Regions from separate parts of the Thomasclavelia spiroformis DSM 1552 genome, predicted to be linked through region 1. Evidence: a T-box and tRNA genes for the amino acid it is inferred to sense, from the RefSeq annotation. Region 1 holds a T-box; the other regions hold tRNA genes.

Region 1 (8,158 bases):
GTAAATCAAAAGATAATAAACTTGCGTTCAACTTATCTTCAATTGAAGATGTTGAAACAGACGATGATGTTTTAGTAAAAGTAAAATCTATTACACCTAAGCCAATGGATATGGAAGAAGCAATTATGCAAATGGAATTGATTGGACATTCATTCTTCGTTTATCGTGATGCTGAAAGTGATTCTATAAGCATAGTATATCGTCGTAATGATGGTGACTATGGTTTAATTGAAACAGATTAATATAATTTTAATGTTGTAATTTAACAAAATAAAAAGCCCAAAAGGGCTTTTTATTTTTGGACAAGGTTGCAACCTTGAACATAATTTTTCTTGACCATTAACTTATCGATATCGTTTAAAATAGTAACTTTTTTAATTGACCAGTCAGGAGCAACAAGATTATCAACATTACCATCTCCAGTTAGACGTTCAATTACAATATTTTCTGGTAAATAACTTAATTGTTCAGTAACTAAATCAATATATTCATCACGAGTAAGCATAGTAAATTCATTGTTTTGATATATTTGGTTTAACTTAGTATTTTTTATTACATAAAGCATATGAATTTTTAAAGCTTGAATATCTAATTTACCGATTTCTTTAACTGTTGTTAGCATCATCTCATGAGTTTCAAAAGGTAAACCATTGATAATGTGGACACAAACATTAATATTAAGCTGGCGTAATTTATTTAAACCATTAATAAATTCTAAATAACTATGACCACGATTAATTAATTTAGCTGTTTTATCATGGATTGTCTGTAATCCTAATTCAATCCATAAATCGCATCGCTTATTAACGCTATCTAAATATTTTAATATATCATCTTCTAAACAATCAGGACGAGTTGCAATACTAATTGCAACTACGTCTTTTTTGTTTATAAATGGTTCAATACAATCGCGTAGTTTTTCTACGGGACCATATGTATTACTATTAGCTTGAAAATAAGCAATATATCTACAACCAGGCCATTTTTTTTGTAAAACCGCACTAACATCATCAAACTGTTTTTCAAGTGAATCTTTTACATTTCCCGCAAAATCACCAGAACCACTACTACTACAAAAAATGCAACCACCAATTCCTTTAGTACCATCACGATTTGGACAAGTAAAATTGGCATTAAGACTTACTTTGGCAACTTTATGATGATATTTATTTTTTAAATAATAATTAAAAGTGTGATAACGCTTGTTATCATTACTAAATTTAAAAACATTCATTTTTATCACCTAAGATATTATAACACAAGGAGAAAAATATGGTATTACAACTTGAACATGTTACAAAATTTTATACATATGACAAAAATAAACAAATAATTATTAATGATTTTACAGTTAAATTTCCTAAAATTGGAATGGTAGCAATTATAGGTAAAAGTGGTAGTGGAAAATCGACATTATTAAATTTAATTGCTGGAATTGAAAAACCATGTAGTGGAAAAGTATTGATAGATGGATATGAATTGGATTATCGTCAAATTAGTGAATATCAAAGTAACTATATAAGTTATGTTTATCAGTTTTATAATTTAGTAGAGTCACTAACAGTACAAGAAAATATAGTTTTACTAGCTAAGATAAAAGGAAAGTCATTTTCATTAGATAAACTATATCAATTTAGTGATAAATTAGAAATTACCTCATTATTAAAAAAATTCCCTCGAGAATTATCTGGAGGACAAAAACAAAGAGTCAGCTTAGTTCGAGCTTTTTTATGTAATACACCAATTTTACTTGCAGATGAACCAACTGGAGCATTAAACGATCAAATGGCAAATGAGGTAATGAAACTTTTAAAATGGTATTCAAAAAAGCATTTAGTTATTATTATTTCACATAATTTTAATTTAGTATCTAAATATACTAAAATGATTATAGATTTGGATAGCAGACAAAATATTTATGATTTTCATCATGCAATTGACTATCATAAATATTTTTTTAATATAACTAAAAAAGTAAGTAGTTTAAATTTTTATTTGAAAAGACAAATAATTTATCAAAGAAATAAGATAATAATGATGTTATGTTCGCAAATTTTTGCAGTTTGTACTTTTGTTTTGTTGATAAGTGGTATAAATGGTGGATGGGAATATTTAAAAAGTAATTTTAATAGTGATCCACTTAAAGAAATCATAGAAATTAGTAAAAAGGATTATGACCAAATATTTTTTAGTGATGAACAAATTAGTGGATTAAAAAAAGATAAATTAATTAATCGACTTTCTTATAAACTTGATTTTAATTTGGGTAGTTTTAAAAATGATAAAGAAATTTATTTAACAAGTTATCAGGTTTATAAAAGTAATAATATTGATTTTGTTGAAGGTAGTTATCCTGATTATGAAAATGAAATAATGATAAATCAAGATGCATTTAAAAAATATAATATAAAAGTTAATGATAAGCTTGATTTTATTATAGATAAACAAAAATTCTCATTAACTATTTGTGCAATTATCAATGATAATGTAAATAATGGGATTAATGTTTATATTGATAGTAATTATCTTGATAAAAACTTACAAGAAAAAATAATTAGTAAAGCAAGCGTGATTGTTAAAAGTAAAAATTATCAACAATTGGTAAAAAAATATGATCAAGATTATTTTGTTATTAATTTACATAATGAATATTTTAATAGTTATCGTACATTAATTGATATGGCAATAATGGTTGCTATTTGCTTTTTAGTAATAAGTTTTGGTATTTCATTGATTTTAATTTCAATTATTTTAAAAACAATCTTAATTGAAAGAAAAAAAGATATATGTTTAATGTTATCTAATGGCTTGTTATTGAATAAAACAAAGGGATTGTTTGCTAAAGAAGCAGCATTGGTAGGAATGATAATAGGGATCATAGCAATGTTAATTTCACAATTTTTATTGATGATAATTGATATTTTTAAAATAAGTGATCTGATATTTAAGATACCGGATTTATTTATTTTACCAAAATTATTTTTATCTAAGTATGATTTGTATTTTGTTATGATTTTAATTTACATTGGAGCATGTTTTTTGGTGGGAATTATAACAAGCTTTCAAATTAGTAAAATGGATATGAGTGTATTGTTGAAGGAGGATTAATTAAGATGTTAGAGATAAAAAAGTTATCTAAACGATATGATGATATCATTATTGATAATTTGTCAATTTGTTTTCCAAGTACGGGAATGATTGTGATTGTAGGAAAGTCAGGTTGCGGTAAAACAACATTATTAAATATTTTAGGAGGAATTGATCAAGAATATGATGGTGAGGTATTATTTGATCAACAAAATATTAAAACGATCAAAAATTATTGTCGAAAACATGTAGGCTTTATTTTCCAAAATTTTAATTTAGTCAATTGGTTAAATGCTAAGGAAAACTATATACTACCAAGATTTTTTGGTAATATAATCTTCAAAAGGGAAATAGAAGATCGTCGTGAAAAATTAGAACTAACATCTTTTTTAAAAAAGAAACCAGTACTTTTATCAGGAGGGCAAAAGCAAAGAGTAGCAATGTTAAGAGCAATGATAAAAAATGTAGATATCTTGCTTTGTGATGAACCGACAGGATCTTTAGATGACGATAATGCAAAAGTAATTTTTGAATTATTAAAACAAGAAGCAAAGGAAAGATTAGTAATTGTAATTACTCATAATGAACAACTTGCTTATCAGTATGCAAATCAAGTATTTACTTTTCAAAATGGTAAATTGTTAGGTAAATATCGAAAAGATAAAAGTGATAATTTTTATTGTCGTCTTAAAGAAAAGAAAAATCCGTTTGATATATATAAATTAGTATTGATGCAATACCGAGCTGATTTTTTTAGAAATACAAAAATTGTAACAGGTGTTGTAATGGCACTGCTATGTATTATGATTACTTTTACTTTAAGTGATTCACTAACTAAACAAATTCAAAAACAACTCAGTAATATTTTTCCAAGTCAGCTTATATCTTTACAAACACGTAATAATATTCCTTTAAAGTATCAAGATTTAGTTGATTTAAAAAATAATAAAGATATTACATATTTATATGGTGAGATGAAAGATTATGAGTTTATGGGAATATCTTTACAAGAAAGTTATCAAGGTGATAAAACTATTTATATTAGTGATATGACTAAAGGATTGAAAAGTGATAAGTTAGAAAAAGGAAGAAAAATTAAAAATGATAATGAAATTATTTTATCAAAAACTACAGCGATTCATTTAAATAAAGATTATGAGCAGTTGTTGAATAAAAATATCTATGGATATTATTTGTATGGTGATGTTATCAAAAGAGTTGTTTTAAAAGTAGTTGGAATCAGCAATGAAACAACTGTTTTTGATACTATTTATATTAATGAATTAGCTAATGTTAAACATGTAAGTGAGATATTTGATAAAGATATTAATGAGCTTGTTTTTTCAATTGGAATGATTAATATAGATAATCAAGTTGATGTTGATGAAAGTTTAGAAAAATTAAGAAAAGAAAATAAGAATTTTGAGTTTAAAGTTGCAGGTGATGATATTAGTGCTAGAATTGATGATTTTTTGTTGCAGGTACATCGAGTATTGGTTTTATTTTCTTTACTTGCAATTGTATCAGCTTGTTTTTTAATAGGAGAGGTATTGTATTTATCAGTTGTTGAAAAGACAAAAGATATTGGGATTTTTAAGTGTTTAGGAGCTAGTAAGTTGCAACTTCGATTATTGGTTTTGTTTGAATGTTTTATGTTAGTTACAATAGCATATTTGTTATCATATTTAATTTTTAATCAATTAGTTAATCTAATTAATGAGATTGTTGAAATGGGATTACAATTAAATTTATCCAAGGCTTTTATTCAAATTGATAATCAGTTATTAATAATTATATATATAGGAGCACTATTTTTTGGATTACTTAGTAGTTGTTTTCCAGCTTATTATACTAGTCGTTTGGATCCTGTTAAATCTTTAAAATATCAAAGATATTAATTGATGAATTATGTTGCATATGGTTAGTTTTGTGATATAATAGATGAGTAACAAAAAAATCTATGAATAGGACTAGTAGTAATTTATGCTTTTATTTAGAGAGTCAGTGGGTGGTGAAAACTGATAAAGCAGATTATGAACTCACCTAGGAGATGCAGCGGTGAATTAACAGTAGTCGTTGCCGTTGACTGCGTTAAGGTTTCGAGGGCTCAGCCTTTTTTAGGCTTTGAACTAAGGTGGTAACGCGATATTGAAGTCGTCCTTAGATAGGATGACTTTTTATTATTTTAAGGAGGAATTATAAAATGCCGTTTAATCACAAAGAAATTGAGCCAAAATGGCAAAAATATTGGGATGAACATAAAACATTTAAAACTGATTGTTATGATGATAGTAAACCAAAATATTATTGTGTAGATATGTTTCCTTATCCATCAGGAAATGGCCTTCATGTAGGACATCCTGAAGGATATACTGCAACTGATATTGTTTCAAGAATGAAAAGAATGCAAGGGTATAATGTATTACATCCGATGGGATTTGATTCATTTGGTTTACCAGCTGAACAGTTTGCAATTCAAACAGGACATCATCCTGCAGAATTTACTAAGAAAAATATTGAAGTTTTTAAAGGACAAATTAAATCTTTAGGTTTTTCATATGATTGGGATCGTGAAATTGCAACAAGTGATCCTGAATATTATAAATGGACACAATGGATTTTTACTAAGTTATATGATGCTGGACTTGCATATGTTGATGAAATTCCGGTTAACTGGTGTCCTGAGCTAAAAGCCGTTTTAGCAAATGAAGAAGTAATTGATGGTAAAAGTGAACGTGGAGGATATCCAGTAATTCGTAAACCGATGCGACAATGGGTATTAAAAATTACTGAATATGCTGAAAGATTATTAAAAGATCTTGATGATTTAGATTGGCCAGAAGCTACTAAACAAATGCAACGTAATTGGATTGGTAAATCAGTAGGGGCTAATGTTGATTTTAGAATTGATGGAACAGATAAAATCTTTACAGTATTTACAACACGTTGTGATACTTTGTTTGGAGCTACATACTGTGTAATGGCACCAGAACATCCATACGTAGATGAAATTACGACACCTGAACAAAAAGAAGCGATCGAAGCTTATAAACAAAGTTGTATTAGTAAATCTGACTTAGAAAGAACAGAATTAAATAAAGATAAAACAGGAGTATTTACAGGAGCTTATGCAATTAATCCGGTAAACGGTAAAAAAATTCCAATTTGGATTTCTGACTATGTTCTTGCAAGCTATGGTACTGGTGCAATCATGGCGGTTCCTGCTCACGATCAACGTGACTGGGAATTTGCAAAAAAATTCGACATCGAAATTATTCCGGTATTAGAAGGTGGAGATGTTGAAAAAGAAGCGTATGTTGAAGATGGTGTTCATATTAATTCAAGCTGGCTTGATGGTTTAGGAAAACAAGAAGCAATCGATAAAATGGTTGCTTGGTTAGAAGAACATAAATGTGGACAAAAGAAAGTATCTTATAAATTAAGAGATTGGTTATTTTCACGCCAACGTTATTGGGGAGAACCAATTCCAATTATTCATATGGAAGATGGAACAATGAGAACTGTTCCACTTGAAGAATTACCATTAGAATTACCAGCAACTAAAAACTTCCAACCACATGAAAGCGGTGAATCACCACTTGCAAACTGTGAAGATTGGTTAGAAGTGGAAATTGATGGTAAAAAAGGTCGTCGTGAAACAAATACAATGCCACAATGGGCAGGATCTTGCTGGTATTATATTCGTTATATCGATCCTCATAATAGTGAAGCAATTTGTGATCCAAAATTATTAGAAAAATGGTTACCAGTTGATTTATATATTGGTGGAGCTGAACATGCGGTATTACATCTTTTATATTCACGTTTCTGGCATAAAGTATTATATGATGCTGGAATTGTAAAATGTAAAGAACCATGGCAACGTTTATTTCACCAAGGAATGATTTTAGGTGATAATAATGAAAAAATGTCTAAATCACGTGGAAATGTAGTAAATCCTGATGATATTGTTGCAAGTCATGGGGCAGATGCTCTTAGATTATATGAAATGTTTATGGGACCACTTGAAGCAGCACTTCCATGGTCAACAAATGGACTTGATGGAGCACGTAAATGGTTAGATCGTGTTTATCGTTTATTTATTGAACAAGATAAATTAAGTGATGAAAATGATCATAGTTTAGACCGTGTTTATCACCAAACTGTTAAAAAAGTAACAGATGATTTTGAATCATTAGGATTCAATACAGCAATTTCTCAAATGATGATTTTTATCAATGAATGTTATAAAGCACCAACAGTATATAAAGAATATGCATTCAACTTCATTAAAATGCTTTCTTGTATAGCGCCTCACGTTTGTGAAGAAATGTGGCAATTATTAGGACATGATAATACACTTGCTTATGAACCATGGCCAACATATGATGAAAGTATGTTAGTTAGTGAAACTGTTGAAATGGGTGTTCAAGTAAATGGTAAATTAAGAGCTAAAATTCAAGTTGCTAAAGATGCGGATGATGAAAGTGTTAAAGAATTAGCTTTTGCACAAGACAATGTTAAAGCTCATACTGATGGTAAAAATATTGTTAAAGTGATTGTTGTTAAAAATAAAATTTGTAATATTGTTGTTAAATAAAAAACTACAGTATCATTATAGTGGTTTAATAAAAAATTATAATTTATGATGAGACGTTAGTTAGAATAATTAACGTCTTTTTTATTGTGATTTGATAGATGAAAATATTATTTTTTAATACGTTGTAATCACCGAATTCAACATATTTATAAAGCTGAAAATTAATCTGATGGAGATGTTGAAAAGGTACCAATACTAAAAATAGATATTTTTTTATTTAATGGGAGACTTAATTCAATATAATATAATCAAAGAAATAAATTGAAGATATAATGAATTAAAAAATATATTACATAAGATAATGAATATGTTAATATTAAATAAAAATTAAAGTAGAGGTGAGATAATGAAAGAATTTGATAAATTAATACGAGAGATAAAAGAATGCCGTTATTGTGAAAATAAATTTGATCATGAATTTCATCCAGTAGTTTGGGGTCATCAAAACGCTAAAATTATGCAAATTGGTCA
Region 2 (8,158 bases), 1.1 Mb from region 1:
AACTAAACTTAATAACGCTAATCCTGCAAACATTCCAACTAAATCACTATCTCCAGTTTTTACACTTATGGTATCACCATTACTTACTGGTGTTGTCGTAGTATTGTCTATTGGTGTGTTATCTCTAGGTGTTGTTATATTTGTTTCTAAGCTATTGATTGCTTTTTCTAATACATCTTTTGCATTGTCTACTTCTTCTTGAGTGGCATTTGAATTTTCAAATACTGCCTTTGCTTCATTTAATGCTTTTGTTAATCCATCTAATGATGCTTTTGTATAATTTGCAGCATTTAATCCATTTGCTTCATTGATTAAATCTTTTAATAAATCTTTATTTGGTTTTAATCTTAAGTTCAAGAATGCTGTTACTAAATTTGTATATGCTTCATTTACTTCTGGTTGCATTGCATTTATATCGTTATATACACTAGTTGCTGCTGTTAAGGCATCATTAAATTCTGTCCATGTAGCTTCTGTATATTTAGTTGATTCTAATCCGCTTACTTTATCGATGAATGCTTTTAATGCTGTTTTATCTCCTTTGAAGAATTCTAATTTTTGCATGATACTTGCAAGTCTGTCAAATGCATTATTTATTTCAACTTGTGAAGCACTTGCATTATTGTAAACTTCATTAGCTTCATTTCTTGCCGCCTTGAATTCATCAGCTACTGCTGGAATTACTTTTTCCAAATCTTTATCAGTAATTGCATTAGATAGATCTACCGCAATCTTTAATGCTGTTTTATCTGTTGATATATTTGTCATATTTCTTTTAATAACAACTGGTTCGATGATTTTTTCTCCACCATTTTTAACACCATGATTTTTCATTTGTAATTCAATTCAATCTTTATATACATACATCATTAAGTTTTGAACCACTTTAGAATCTTCAACAGTTGGTCCATCTTCAATATTATTATTATAATAGCGAAGTGAACCCATAAATGTAGAAATAAAACTTGGTTCAGCAATTTTTGCATCACAAATACCATTTTCTGTTTTTTCAACATAAAGAGGTTCAAGACGAATACTTTCGCCAGTTGCTCCATTTGTAAGATTAGTTAAAGCATAATTTTCATTAGAAACTAAAACATATTTAGCTCCTTCAGTTAAGCTATTACTTTCAAGATATTCTTCACCAATTTGTTGATAAAATTTAATTGGACTAGCAGAACCAAGTGAAAATTTATTACCAGTTCCAATATGAAGACTTCTACCATTTTCTAAATATTTTAAAGTAAAGCTATCATCATTTTTAACAATTTCCCAACTCGAACGATTTTCAATAGTATTTAAATTACCATCATATCCTAAATATTTTCCGATTTGAACATTTTGTAATGAATATCCGTCATTAGTTTTTTCTAAAGTCCATAAAACACTATCTCCAATACCTGAAATTTCAGGTTTAATGCTACCATCAGCTAAATATTCTGTAGTTCGTTGAGCTGTATCACTACGAATATAAGCACTATCTGTACCATGGTCATGTCCATAAAAATATAAAACATTAGGGTATTTAGAAAGAATTGATTTGAATTTATTATCACATTCAACAGTCATACCTTTTGAAGAAGATGATAAACTATGTGAATCTCTAAATGGGAAATGACCAATTACAAAAACTGTTTTATTTTTTCCCAGTTCTTCAAGTTTATTATCTACCCAACTCATTGTTCCATCACTATAAGCATAATTAGAATTTTGTTTTCCACCTTCTAACATTTCATGAGAAGTATTAAGACAAATAAAATCGAATCCTTTTATTACATAATGATATGCAAGAAGTTGAGGTTCTCCTTTATATTCTTCATAATAACTTTCTAAATCAGATAATTCACCAACATTTTGTTTCATATAAAATTCATAATATGGTGCACTATCATAACCATCTCTTTCACCAGCATTGTAATCATGATTGCCAGTTATCCAAAGTGTATTTTTTGTTACTTTATTTGTTTCGTTTACAACTTTATTTAATACAGATTCTAAAACAGGTTTTGATACATAGGAATCCGATGTTACATCACCTCCAATAACTAAAACATCAGTATTTTCGTTTGTAGCTAAGTCGTCGCATACTTTAGTAATGGAATTTCTAATATTCCCACTTTCAAGTGTGCTTTGCTGATTATGTAAATCAGACATAAATGCAACTGTTAATAATGGTTCTTCAGTAGCACTGACAGGATTAAAAATACACAATCCTATTATTATCATTAAACAAATAGCGGTGGCAATAATTTTCTTTATTGCTTTCATTTTTGATTCATCCCTTTCTATAATTAATTCTAATTTAATCTTATCCAATTTATAAAGAAAAAAGTAGGTAAAAAAATGTAAATTATTATACAATTTTTTACACAAAAAAAAACAATCAAAAAAATGATTGATTTTATATTAAAATACGATTAATTTGAACAATTTTACAATGGTGCAGACAGCGAGATTTGAACTCGCACGAGCAATTGCTCACTACCCCCTCAAGATAGCGCGTATACCAGTTTCGCCATGTCTGCAAGTAAATATAGTTTAACAAATTATTTAATTAAAGTCTAGAATATATTCTAGACTTTAATTAAATTATAGATAGCTTGACAATAAATTTCAGTTGCTTTTAATAACGATTCAATTTTAATATTTTCATTATTACCATGAATCAAATTATCTTCACCTAAAAATTCAGCACCAAAAGCAACACAATTAGGCATTGATTTAGCATATGTTCCACCACCCATAGTTTGTGGTTTATTAACTGTATCACCAGTAACATTTACATATGCTTCATGTAAAGTTTTGATTAATTTTGAATCAGGATCAACATATAAAGCTTTTCCAATATTATGTGATTCATTAAAACCATAATTTGCACAAACTGTTTGGAATTTAGAAATCATATTATCAAAGTCCATATCATGAGGACAACGTAAATCAAGAGTTATTTTGAAATTTTCTTTACAATAAGAAATAATGCCAAGATTTAAAGTTAGAGGTCCCATTACGCCTACATGATCAATACCTAGCTTTTTACCGTTACAATCATCAAGATACTCTAAAATAAAATTAACTAATTTATTATCAACAACTGTTGCAAGATATTTACATAAATAAACAACAGCATTAATTCCTTCTTCAGGGGTACTTGCATGTGCAGATTTACCTTTTAAAACAAGTTTAGTATGATTACCTTCTTCTTCAATATCACCAGTTAAGTCATTTATACTTAAAAAGCTTTTATAAGAATCTACATATTGTTTATAATTACCACAAATTACTGCCTCACAAGTTTCTGGTACAATATTAGCTCTATTACCAGCACTTAAATAAATTAAACCGCCTTTTTCAACATTACCTTCAATTACAAATTCACCACCAGCTTTTTCACCATAAACAACTGGAAAAGAAGCATCAGGTGTAAATCCCATTTTAGGATATGGTTTTTTAGAAAAATAATATTTTACACAGCGACTACCTAATTCTTCATTACAACCAAAAATGACTCTAATTTTCATTTTTACAGGTAAATTTAAAGAATTAATAATTTTAGCTGCATAATATCCAGCTAAAAGAGGCCCCTTATCATCAGCCACACCGCGACCATATAATTTATCATCTTTAATAATCACTTCAAAAGGATCACTATCCCATCCTATCTCATTTACAGGAACGACATCTAGGTGTCCTAAAATTCCAAATGTTTCATTACCTTCACCAATATCAATGTGTCCAGCATATCCATCAACGTCTTCTACTTTAAAACCATCACGTTTACCGATTTTTAACATAGCATCTAATGCTTGGCGATTTGCTTTACCAAAAGGAGCAAATTCAGCAACTGTATTATCGTCTTGAGTTGATGGAATAGCACATAACATTTTTATATCTTCAATCATTTGATCTTTTATTTTTAAAACTTCTGATTTGAAATCTATCATATAAATATCACCTCTTGTCAATTATAACATTAATATTAAAAAAAATTAAACAATTTTATTAATAATAGTGATAAGATATATATATTAAATGGAGGTAGAACATGGAAAATGTAAGATTTCATATAACTGTAAAAGGTATTGTCGTATTAAATAATCAAATTTTATTAATGAAAAGAGCTCGTCCCTCAAGTGATGGACTTGGATATTGGGAATTACCAGGGGGTGGTTTAGAATATGGAGAAACCCCTAATCAAGCATTAATTCGTGAATTAAAAGAAGAAACAGGATTAGACATAATAATTATTAAACCAGCTTATACTTTTTCTAAAATTAGAAAACATTATCAAACAGTTGGAATTGGTTATTTATGTATTCCCAAAAATGATCATGTTCAATTATCTGATGAGCATACTGATTATCTATTTGCTACAATTGATAAAGCTAAGGAATTATTGGATGAAGAAATTTTTAATGACATAATTTATACTATTAATGAATATTATGATAAAATGTCAAAAAAATAAATAAAATCTACAAAGACAAAATAATTTTAAATATTATAATATTAATGTAAGCGTATACTTTAAAATGCTATAAAAGGAGGAAAGGAAAATGAAAAAAGAAAAGGAGTTGGATGTCTAGTTCTAACAACTTTGTTGTTTGGAACAACAGTTACGACTCCACTAATGAGTGTCCCGATTTATGCACAGGAAAGTAGAATTGCTCCAACTAATCAATATTCAGTTGATCAAGTAACTACTATAACTAATGGATCAGGGGCGATTAATGCCAGTGAAGATGTTGCAAACTATGCTAATTTAGATCAGTTTACATTAAATGGAACTTTCAGTTTTACAAGCAACAGTAATAGTGGTGTTAATGCAATCTTCTTTATAGGAGATAATACGACTGCAAACAATTATTTTACGTTGTATGCAATTCCAAGTTCAAAAAGATTAGGAGTAGAGTTAAGAAATATTTCTGGAAATCAGATGTTAAGTAATTCTTATGTAACTCTTAATGATGTCGATTTTACGATGGAACATAAAGTTACTTTTACAATGTCTAAAAATAACTATTTCCGTATTTATTTAGATGGAAAAAAAGTATTAGAAGGAAATGCACCATCTGGCTTTACTAATGAAGTAATTGATAATCCTAATTATATGGGATTTGGTGTTGGAAGTAGAGCTAGTGGAAATAATTATCCAATGACTGGTAATTTAAAAAATTTAGAATTGTACAATTGTGCTTTAAGTGAAAGTGAAATTATGTCTTATCATTTAGGAGCACTTGAAAGTATTGCATATAAATATGAAAATATTTATTATCAAGATAGTAATGTGCAAAGAGTGCAAGATAATGAAAATATTTCTAAGTTAGTTTCTATGGATAGTGGAAGTATTTCAATTAGATATAAAGTTAATGATCAGAATTTAGGAAGAATGTCATTGTTTTCTATCTCAGATAATCTTAGTGAAAATAAATATATAGATTTATATGTAGATCCAAGTAACAATATTTTTGGATTAGATGTAGAAGGAACAAAAGATTTTGTTATGCCAACTACATCACTTAATCGAGCTAATCGAACAGTCAAAGATACATCTTGGCATACAATTACGATTACAAAAGAAAATGGTAATGCTAAAGGATTTATGTTTTATTTAGATGGGGCTTATGTTGATAAATATACTTCAGCAGTTCCAGAAGGATTCTTTAGTCTTTTAGCTGATGCTAATGCTGTTAACTTTGGTTTTATTGATACATCAGGAGATGACTTAGAATCATTGACAGGTGCAATTGATTATGTTAGAGCATACAATGAAATATTAGATCCAAGTACAATTTTACAAGAACATACTCTAACAAATTGGCAACCTGGTCAAGAAATCGATATGACTAATGCAATAAAAACAGAAAATGAAGATTTATATTATGCGGGATATGAAAATTCAAGTTCATATCGAATTCCATCATTATTAAAAACTTCAAAAGGTACCTTATTAGCTGCAATTGATAAACGAATTACAGGTGCACAAGATTGTGGAAATATTGATATTGCAGTTAGAAGACGTGAAGCTAATCAAGAAAATTTTGGAGATCCAATTATTATTAACGATTTAATTTCTAATCCAAACAATCCTTCATCATCAGCTTTTTTAATTGATAGTAGCATGGTCGAAGATAAAGAAACAGGTCGTATTTTTTTGCTTGCTGACATGTTTCCAGAATCTTCTGGGTTAATGGATACAAGTCAGTTAACAACAGGAACAGGATATAAAGAAATTGATGGCGTTGATTATTTACAGTTATTTGACCAAGCAGGTAATGAATATACTGTTAGACCGGAAGATGGATTTGGGTATGTTTATGATAGTCAAAATAATAAAACTGGCTATACAGTTATTTTAGAAAGTGATGCTCCATATCACGAACGTGGTAGCCTTTATTTAAATGGTGAATATAAAGGTAACATTTATATGTTAAAAAATGGACCTGAAAAAGGTGAATTACATGTATTAAATACACAATATTTATGGTTATATTATTCTGATGATGATGGTAAAACATGGTCTAATCCAATTGATATAACACCTCAGGTTAAAGCTGATTGGATGATGTTTTTAGGAACAGGGCCTGGCGTTGGAATTCAAATGGAAGATGGTACTCTAGGTTTTCCAGTTTATAGTGCAAATAAAAATGTTGGAGGTAGCCAGTCTTCAGCTATGATTATTAGTAATGATGGAGGAAAAACTTGGCAGTTAGGTGATTCACCACAAACTAATATGGGTAATGACCGTGAAACAATGAATAATAGCGGTAAAATGTTTACAGAATCACAAGCAGTTCAATTAAATAACGGACAAGTTAAATTATTTATGAGAAATACTTATGCAAACAAGGTGTATGTTGCAACAAGTAGTGATAATGGATTGACTTGGGATAAAGTAGAACAAATTGATATTAATGAGGTATATTGTCAATTATCAGTAACTAATTTTACTCGTAATGGAAAAGAATATGTTGTAATGACAAATCCAGATCATTCTCCAAGAACACAGGGAATGGTTCATATTGGTGAGGTAGATCAAGCAACAGGTGATATTACATGGTTAGATAGCCAAATTTTAAATACAGGAAAATTTTTATACTCATGTCTAAGCGTATTACAAAATGATGATGAAGATGTTCGTTTTGGTTTGTTATATGAAGATGATACTGATGGAACATTTAGAATAAAGTATACAGAATTTAATGATGATTTTATTTATGCTGGAACTAAAACGGAAGAATTAAAAGATCCAAAATTAGTAGATTATAACGTTAGTTTTGATAATGATAAAATTAATGTAGCTTTAACATTTGATCAAGAACTACTAGCAATTGGAAATCCACAATTAAAATTAAATGTAGGTAGTCAAGAAATAATTGCTGATTATAAAGAAGGTTCTAGCAGTGATACAATCTTTTTCGAAGCTACATTACCAAAACAAATCAATGGTGTAATGAAAGCAGTCGAATTACTTGAAACTAATGGTATTATTGAAAATATTAAAAATGGTAAAGTAGCTGTATTAAATACTAATATTTACGATTTTACTGAAATTACTAGCGGTATTACTGTTTCTAGCTATACATCACAACATTCATCTAGTACTGCAGAAAATACAGATGGTGCAGCAGTTAATGTTATTGATGGTAATATAAATACATATTGGCATTCAACATGGGGAAATGCAAATATCAACTTACCACAATCAGTAACTCTAAAATTAGATAAAACAAAAACACTATATAAATTAGCATATACACCACGTCAAAATAGTAATAATGGTAGAATTAAAGAATATGAAATTGCAACAAGTATTGATGGTAACGAATTTACAACAGTTGCCTCAGGACAATGGGTAGATAGTAAAGATATTCAATATGTTGAATTTATTCCTACTGATGCAAATTATATTAAAATAACAGCAACAGAAGCATATGGCGGTGGTGCAAAACAAAGTTGTAATATTGCAGAAATTGGTTTATTTGAATATAGTGATGGGGTAATTAATGTGGGTGATAAAACTGCATTAACTAACTTAGTTAATACAGTTAAAGATTTAGATACATCTATTTATGCAAAACCTACAGTTGATAATCTTATTAATGCAATAAATGAAGCTCAAAAATTATTAGATACAAATCTTGTATCACAACAAATGCTA
Region 3 (8,158 bases), 1.0 Mb from region 1:
TACAATCCCGCTAGCATTACGAATACATTCTGGAACAATAATTGTATGACTACGTAGTGCGGTATTTATTTTAGGTGCTTGTTTTTTCATTGTTTATTCCCTTTCTTTTAAAATATATTGAATAGTTGTTTGGTTGTCATCTTATTGCATTGATATTATAACATAGTCAAATTTAAATATACATAGTGAAAAATCCAATGAATAAAAATAATAAAAGATGGTAATAATATATTAGGTATCCTAATGGGATACTTAATATATTTCATTATATCTTTAGTTAGTTATAATTAAAATTGTTGGAGGAATCGCCATGGAAATTGATTATGAACTTATTGGTAAAAGAATAAGAGAAGAACGGATTTCTCAAAATTTATCTCAACAAACATTAGCTGAGATATCAAATATTTCTCCAACTAATATATCACATATTGAACGCGGTGCAACTAAACTAAGTCTACCTACTTTAGTTAGTATAGCTAATGCACTAGCTGTTTCGGCAGATTTTTTACTGTGCGATAGTTTAGTTGAAGCAGATAAGATTTATATTGACGAAATCAATGAACTATTATTAGACTGTAACCCAAATGAATTAAAGATAATCATTGATATAATGAAATCAGTTAAAATAACGTTAAGACGCCATAATAAACTAGATAAAAAATAAACACTTGTTAAAAAGTGTTTTTTTTAATTAGATTTTATTGTACAATAACAACCGAGGTGTAGAAAATGAAACAATACTTAGAGATGTGTAAATATGTTTTAGAAAACGGTGAAGATCGAAGTGACCGTACTGGTACTGGGACAAGAAGTGTTTTTGGATATCAGACACGATATGATTTAAGAGATGGTTTTCCTTTGATGACAACTAAAAAAATGTTTATTAGACCAATTGCTGAAGAATTATTATGGTTTATTAAAGGTGATACGAATATAAAATATTTAGTTGATCGAAATGTTAAAATATGGAATGAATGGCCATATGAAAATTATAAAAAATCAAAAGATTATCAAGGTGAAACAATCGAGGAATTTATTGAAAAAATTAAGAATTTACCAGAAGATGATTCATTTGTATTAAAATATGGAGATTTAGGTCCGGTATATGGGGCACAATGGCGTAATTTCAATTATGAAGGTGTTGATCAATTAGCTAAGTTAGTTGATAGTTTAAAAAACGATCCTTTTTCAAGAAGACATATTATTTGTGCTTGGAATCCGGCTCAAGTAGATAATATGACGTTACCACCATGTCATGCATTTTTACAGTTTTATGTAAGTGCTGATAAGAAATATTTATCTTGCCAATTATATCAACGTAGTGCCGATATTTTTTTAGGCGTACCTTTTAATATTGCATCATATGCTTTAATGGTTGAAATGCTAGCACGTACTTGTGGTTATGAGGCAAAAGAATTTGTTCATACAATAGGTGATGCTCATATTTATAAAGATCATTTTGATGTTGTAAAACAACAACTTGAAAGAAAGCCGCTACCTAAGTGTAAATTAGTTTTAAATCCTGAAGTTAAATCTATTTTTGATTATAAAATTGAAGATATTAAAATTGAAGATTATCAAAGTTATGGTAAATTGGTAGGAAAGGTGAGTGTGTAATGATTAGTATTATTGTAGCAACAGATGAAGATTTATTGATTGGAAAAGAGGATTCTAGTAATGGAATGCCTTGGAATGTGCCAGAAGATTTAAAGCATTTTAAAGAAACAACATTAAATAAAACTATTTTAATGGGGCTTACTACTTATAAGGCAATTGGAAGACCATTACCTAATCGTAAGACGATTGTTGTAAGCTTAGAACCATTTGAAGATAATCGAGTTGAAGTTAGAAATTCGTTAGAAGAAGTAATTTTGGAATATCAAAAAAGTGGTGAGGATTTGTTTATTTCTGGAGGAGCATCGATTTATCGTCAATGTTTACCGATTGCCGATCAGTTATTGATTTCAAGAATTCCTGGAAAACATACTGGAGAAACATATTTCCCAAGTTTTGATGAATATGGATATCAATTGGTTGAAGAAAAACCATTTGAAACATTTAAATTACAAATTTATAAGCGAGGATAAACATGAAAAGGATTGCATTGATTGTTATTAGAGTTATTTTAAGATTGCCTTACTGGTGGGGTTATAAAGTAAATAAGTATAAACATATAGAAAATTATCCTTTAGAAGAAAGATATGGTTTTATTCATGGTGTTGTATCTACGATTAGTAAAAAAGCCCGCGTTGAACTTAAATGTTATGGTTTAGAAAATTTACCTAAACAATCAGGTTATTTATTAGCGCCTAATCATCAAGGGTTATATGATCCACTAGCTATTTTTCAAACTCATGAAGCACCAATTAGAGCAATTGTAAAAAAAGAATTAACATCAGTTATTTTAGTTAAAGATGTTATTAAGATGTTAGAATATGTACCATTAGATCGTAAAAATGTTCGTGACGGTGCTAGAGTAATTAACTATGTTAGTAATGAGGTTGCTAATGGTCAAAATTTCTTTGTTTTTCCTGAGGGAACAAGGAGTAAAGATGGTAATAATATTTTAGAGTTTAAAGGTGGAACTTTTAAAATTGCTACTAAGGCTAAAGCACCAATTGTACCTGTAGCGTTAATAGATTGTTATAAAGTATTTGATAATAATACGATTAAAAAAACAACAGCTCAAATTCATTATTTACCACCGTTATATTATAATGATTATAAAGATATGCATACAAATGAAATAGCTAAAATAGTTCATGATAAAATTGAAACATATATCCAAGAATGGACAAAAAATAACGCTTAAAGTTAAAAATAACCACTTTGTGTGGTTATTTTTAATTATTTATTGAATGTTTTAAAAATATTATTTAATCTGCGTTGTTTTTCTTTACTAAAAGATACATTAGGTTCATTTAAATATTGAACTATTAAATCAGCATCTTTGATTAATTCACTATATTCATCATCAATTCTATCTTTGAAAGAATGATTTTTGATAGCAGTAGTAATCAAGATAATCTCATCATGATTAAAAAGATTACTATTAGTTAGAATTTCTCTAGCTAACATACTGCTTCTATTAGCATGATCAAAACTAGATTTAAATCTATATGTAGCTAAATCATGACAAATACCAATAATAGCAGCTAATTCTAAATCAAGATTTTTTAATTTAGCTAATAAACAAGCCATATTAGCAACATTAGCAGAATGCTCTAAACCATTATTTTTAATTAAAATATCATTGATAGCTTCTTTAATAAAATAATATCTTTTCATCGTCGTAACCCCTTAGGATATAAATTTTTAACTTGGTTATTACTTTCTTTATAAAACGATAAAGGATAACCATCAACCAAGATCAAACCATAGCCTTTTTGATTATTTCCAATCAAAGTTTCACCATGAATATATTTTGCAACTTCAATATCATCACTTTTAAAATTATAATAACGTTTTACATCATTCATATTAAGTGTTAAAGCTAATGAATGACTTGGTTCAAAACGTCCTTTTTTACATTCTCCTAGATATAAACCATTTCTTAAAACTTTTACTCCTTTTAGTTCAAGAAATTGTGGTAAAATAGCATAGATATGATTATTTGAACTAAATAATAGTGATGGTACTTTTATTTTTAAATTATCGTTATAAAACTTCTTGATTAAATCAAGTTGTTGAGAAGTAACATTTGGTTTTAATAATTTAACTTTCTTTGTTTTATTATCACTATGTTTTTTTAATAGTGCAATAAATTGGCCTTCTCCTTTATTGATATGTGGATACATTCTAACAACTTTATCATTATTATAGCCACTAGACATACCAGGCTGCTTTTTAATTTCTAAAAGCTCCATATTTAATTCATTTATCATATAATCAACTTGTTCTTCATTTTCTTCTAAAGAATATGTACAAGTTGAATAAATTAAAATCCCATCATCTTTAAGCATTTTATATGCTGCATTAATCAGTCTCCTTTGAATTTTAGCACAATCATATATTTTATCAATCGACCATGTTTCAATTGCCGTGTCAAGTTTTCTAAACATTCCTTCTCCAGAACAAGGAGCATCTAAAATAATTTTATCAAAAAAACAATTAAACTGTTTATCCAATTTGACGGGATCACAATTAGTAACAATCGTATTAGTGATTCCAAAACGTTCAATATTTTCTGATAAAATCTCTGCTCTTAATTTATTAATATCATTGGCAATCATTAATCCTTCATCACTTAATCTACTTGCTACGTAACAAGTTTTACCACCAGGAGCTGCACACATATCTAAAATATAATCATCTTTATTAAACTCAACACTACTAGCAACAGCCATGGCACTAGGTTCTTGAATATAATATAAACCACAATTAAAATAGGGATGTTTACCTAGAGGATAACTATCATAGTCATAAAAATATGCATCATTTATATATGGATGCTTAGTTAAGTATTGATATTCTAGATGTTGGATAACATTCTTTTTTTTGGGATTTAGATAAAATGCTTTTATTGGTTTTTTTAATAGCGCTGCTTTAAAGTTTTGATATTCATCTTTTAAAAGCATTTGCATTCTTTGTTCAAATAATATGTCCATGTTTCACCTCAAATTTAATATATAAAGCAAAAGACAAGCAATTGCTTGTCTGTTATTTTGATAGCTCATTAGAAATCTGTGCTAAACGATTTGCTAGTTTACTTAACTCTTGAATTGGTAATTCAAGATATAAGTCGATGTCTATTTTTTTAATAGCATCTTCATATTTTGCATTTTCTTGCAAACCAATTAATGTTTCAGTTGTTGCATCTAAAGAATTTGTTATTTCAATTAATTCGTTTAAAATTTCATTGCCCACCATATAATATACCACGTTTTCTTAATTTTATTTTGTTCTTTTTATTTAGTTTATTTCTACTAAAAAAATACGTCATTTTAATCAATTCGTCAATACTATTTAGTAAATTAACACTAAATTCTTTCTAAAAATTGTTTTTTTTAATAAATTTTATAAATAAATGTACATTTATTGAAAATACTATTGATTTTATACTTTAAATTGTATATAATAATTATTGGTAGTTGCCCAAGTGGCGAAATTGGTAGACGCAACGGACTCAAAATCCGTCGGTAGCGATACTGTACCGGTTCGAGTCCGGTCTTGGGCACCATTTATTAGTCAATGTGTTCGTTGACTTTTTTATTTTGTTTTCATATTTATCTTATATAAGATGATTTCTCATGAGATTGAAAAGTTCTATCACTTTTCGATATCATTATGACGTGTTTGGATATCTAAATTTGTCGAATTATGACAGAAATGTAAAATTTTTTTAAAAATTTGAAAAATAAATGAAAAATGTATATTTAATTAGAAAAAAATATACATTTTTTTAGATTATTGTAATAGATTTTCTATTATTATAAATTAAAGAAGAATATTTCTAGATGGATAGACAAATAGAAGATAATGTAAGACATCTTCGAAGTTTAAAAATCTAGTAAGAATTATATCTTTAATTGAAGGGCGTAATGAAACTAAAATACCACATCTAATTATTTATCGTTAGAACATAATAAAAGATGTACAAATGTATTGTAAAAAGTTTTAAAGTAAATGAAGTAGCTAGTTGTTTTTTAATAAAATAAATAACAGTGAACCTAAAGAAGGTGATAGTTCTAAAGATTTTACTAAATTGGTATTATAAATTATTTTAATAATAGATATGGACGGTTAATCTATATGATTAATCGTGTTTTAACTATTAGATAATTGAATATTAATAAAAAAATGAGCAATAGATATTGTTCATTTATATTATAGTTTTTTAAACAAATTTTTTTGTTTTAGTTTTTCTGTTTCTTCAACTCGTTGACGTATGTCTTTGATAATGAATTGTTGATCACTAAGGCTTAGACGATTAAATAAATTTATTAACTCATCATTTGTAATATATATTTGTGATTTTTCTTTACAAAATTGTTGATCACCGATGTATGATAAAAAACCGGAATCATTAAGAACATCATAAAAACTCATTTCTAAAGCATGAGCAATTTTAACTATTGCAGGAATAGACATGTTATAAAAAATACCTTTATGTCCATGTTCAATATTACTAATTGATGAAGCAGAAATACCTGATATATATTCAAGTTTAGCTTGTGACCAGCCTTTAGATAATCGAATATTTTTAATATAAGTGCCAATTAATGTTGTGTCTATATTATCCATATTGTGTCCCCCATCAATATGATTATATCGTATTTATATTCCAATAACCGCCAGAATTATGTAGACTGATATAGTCTAAAAATAATTTGGATAAAAAGTTTTATTAAAAATATTGACAGAATTGTTATTCTTGGATAAAATAATTGCAACAACATCTGATATAAATACTGTGAAAAGAAATAGTATGTATTTGAAGTAGTATAGAGAACTCTTGGTTGGTGGAAAAGAGTCTACCTATAATACTGAATTCGTCTTGGAGTAGAGGACTGAAAGTTTTTAGTAGGTCTCTCCGGTAACACCCGTTAGCGTGTAAGAGTATGTACTAATTTTATTAGCGTACTTGATGAGGTTAATATAGTAATATATTAATAAAATAAGGTGGTATCACGAAGCATAGCTCTCGTCCTTTTTAGGAGGAGAGCTTTTATTTATATACAGAGTTGAGATAATAAATAGAAAAGGGGAATATTAAAATGATTATTGTAATGAAAACTACAGCAACAGTTAAAGATGTTGAAAAAGTATCAAAAATTATAACTGATAAAGGATTAAAAGTAAGTGTTGTAAATGGTACAGAACAATCTGTAATTGGGGTAATTGGAGACACTACTAAAATTGATCCTCGTGCTATTGAAGTGGATATGGCAGTTGATCATGTAATGAGAGTATCTGAGCCATATAAACTAGCCAACCGTGCATTTCATCCCGATGATACAATCGTTGATGTAGCCGGTGTTAAAGTCGGTGGTGATAATCTTGCCTTGATTGCTGGACCTTGTTCAGTTGAAAGTGAAGAACAGGTAATTGAAATTGCTAAGGCTGCTAAAAAAGCTGGAGCAAATATTTTAAGAGGTGGAGCTTTCAAACCAAGAACTTCGCCATATGCATTCCAGGGAATGGGTTCTTCAGGATTAGATATTTTAGTTGCAGCTAAAAAAGCAACAGGACTACCAATCTGTTCAGAGTTGATGGATGCCCAATATCTTGATGAATTTAATGAAAAAGTAGATTTAATACAAATTGGTGCAAGAAACATGCAAAACTTTGACTTATTAAAAAAAGTAGGAGCAGGGACAAAAAAACCAATCTTATTAAAAAGAGGATTAAGTGCAACATTTGAAGAATGGATCATGTCAGCAGAATATATCATGGCAAATGGAAATCCCAATGTAATCTTATGTGAAAGAGGAATCAGAACATTTGAAACATATACAAGAAACACATTAGATTTACAAGCAATCCCGGTAATCAAGAAATTGACACATTTACCAATAATAATCGATCCAAGTCATGCAGGAGGGAAATGGTGGTTAGTAGAACCAATGGCAAAAGCATCAATAGCAGCGGGATGTGATGGATTGATGATAGAAGTGCATAATAATCCAGAAAAAGCATTGTGTGATGGACCACAGTCATTAAGACCGGAAAAATATGAAGAATTATTAAAACAAATTAATAAAATTGCAGATGTTGTTGGAAAGAAAGTTTAAAATAGGAGGAAGATAGCGATGGAATTGACAGTTGCGTTAAAGGATAATAGTTATCCAATATATATTAAAAAAGGAATTTTAAATGATGTTGATAAATATATTAAAAATATTTATCATGGCAATAAGATTATGATTATTTCAGATGATCAGGTGTATAGCTATTATGGTGAGCGTTTAACTAATGTCTTAAAAAAAGAATATGTTGTTGATCATGTGATTGTTCCTCATGGTGAACAATCAAAAAGATTTGATATTCTACCATCGCTATATAAGTCTTTATTGGAATTCAAACTTACAAGAACTGATTTAATTATTGCATTAGGTGGTGGTGTTATTGGCGATTTAGTTGGGTTTGTGGCTTCAACATATTTAAGAGGAGTGAAGCTTGTTCAAATTCCAACTTCACTTTTAGCTCAAGTTGATTC

Evidence for each region. The T-box of region 1 lies ahead of leuS (leucine--tRNA ligase). A T-box ahead of a tRNA ligase gene usually reads a tRNA of that ligase, here a tRNA-Leu.
Region 2: it encodes a tRNA-Leu, which carries the amino acid that the T-box ahead of leuS (leucine--tRNA ligase) is inferred to sense. The anticodon was not compared.
Region 3: it encodes a tRNA-Leu, which carries the amino acid that the T-box ahead of leuS (leucine--tRNA ligase) is inferred to sense. The anticodon was not compared.

What each region holds. Positions count from the first base shown of each region.
Region 1 is NZ_CP102275.1:1,749,403-1,757,560, reverse strand. It holds gene hpf (ribosome hibernation-promoting factor, HPF/YfiA family) at 1-242, shown strand, start outside; gene mnmL (tRNA modification radical SAM protein MnmL/YtqA) at 293-1,234, opposite strand; gene NQ543_RS08460 (ABC transporter ATP-binding protein/permease) at 1,273-3,108, shown strand; gene NQ543_RS08455 (ABC transporter ATP-binding protein/permease) at 3,114-4,985, shown strand; T-box leader at 5,039-5,252, shown strand; gene leuS (leucine--tRNA ligase) at 5,291-7,687, shown strand; gene NQ543_RS08445 (uracil-DNA glycosylase family protein) at 8,034-8,158, shown strand, end outside.
Region 2 is NZ_CP102275.1:655,218-663,375, forward strand. It holds partial or broken gene NQ543_RS02865 (FIVAR domain-containing protein) at 1-759, opposite strand, end outside; gene NQ543_RS02870 (metallophosphoesterase) at 847-2,268, opposite strand; tRNA gene NQ543_RS02875 (tRNA-Leu) at 2,439-2,525, opposite strand; gene pepV (dipeptidase PepV) at 2,574-3,941, opposite strand; gene NQ543_RS02885 (NUDIX hydrolase) at 4,043-4,465, shown strand; gene NQ543_RS02890 (discoidin domain-containing protein) at 4,628-8,158, shown strand, end outside.
Region 3 is NZ_CP102275.1:743,134-751,291, forward strand. It holds gene NQ543_RS03280 (beta/alpha barrel domain-containing protein) at 1-90, opposite strand, end outside; gene NQ543_RS03285 (helix-turn-helix domain-containing protein) at 311-664, shown strand; gene thyA (thymidylate synthase) at 730-1,617, shown strand; gene NQ543_RS03295 (dihydrofolate reductase) at 1,617-2,087, shown strand; gene NQ543_RS03300 (lysophospholipid acyltransferase family protein) at 2,090-2,812, shown strand; gene NQ543_RS03305 (HD domain-containing protein) at 2,848-3,288, opposite strand; gene NQ543_RS03310 (RsmF rRNA methyltransferase first C-terminal domain-containing protein) at 3,285-4,607, opposite strand; gene NQ543_RS03315 (hypothetical protein) at 4,660-4,869, opposite strand; tRNA gene NQ543_RS03320 (tRNA-Leu) at 5,093-5,179, shown strand; gene NQ543_RS03325 (helix-turn-helix domain-containing protein) at 5,827-6,243, opposite strand; T-box leader at 6,404-6,654, shown strand; gene aroF (3-deoxy-7-phosphoheptulonate synthase) at 6,717-7,733, shown strand; gene aroB (3-dehydroquinate synthase) at 7,752-8,158, shown strand, end outside.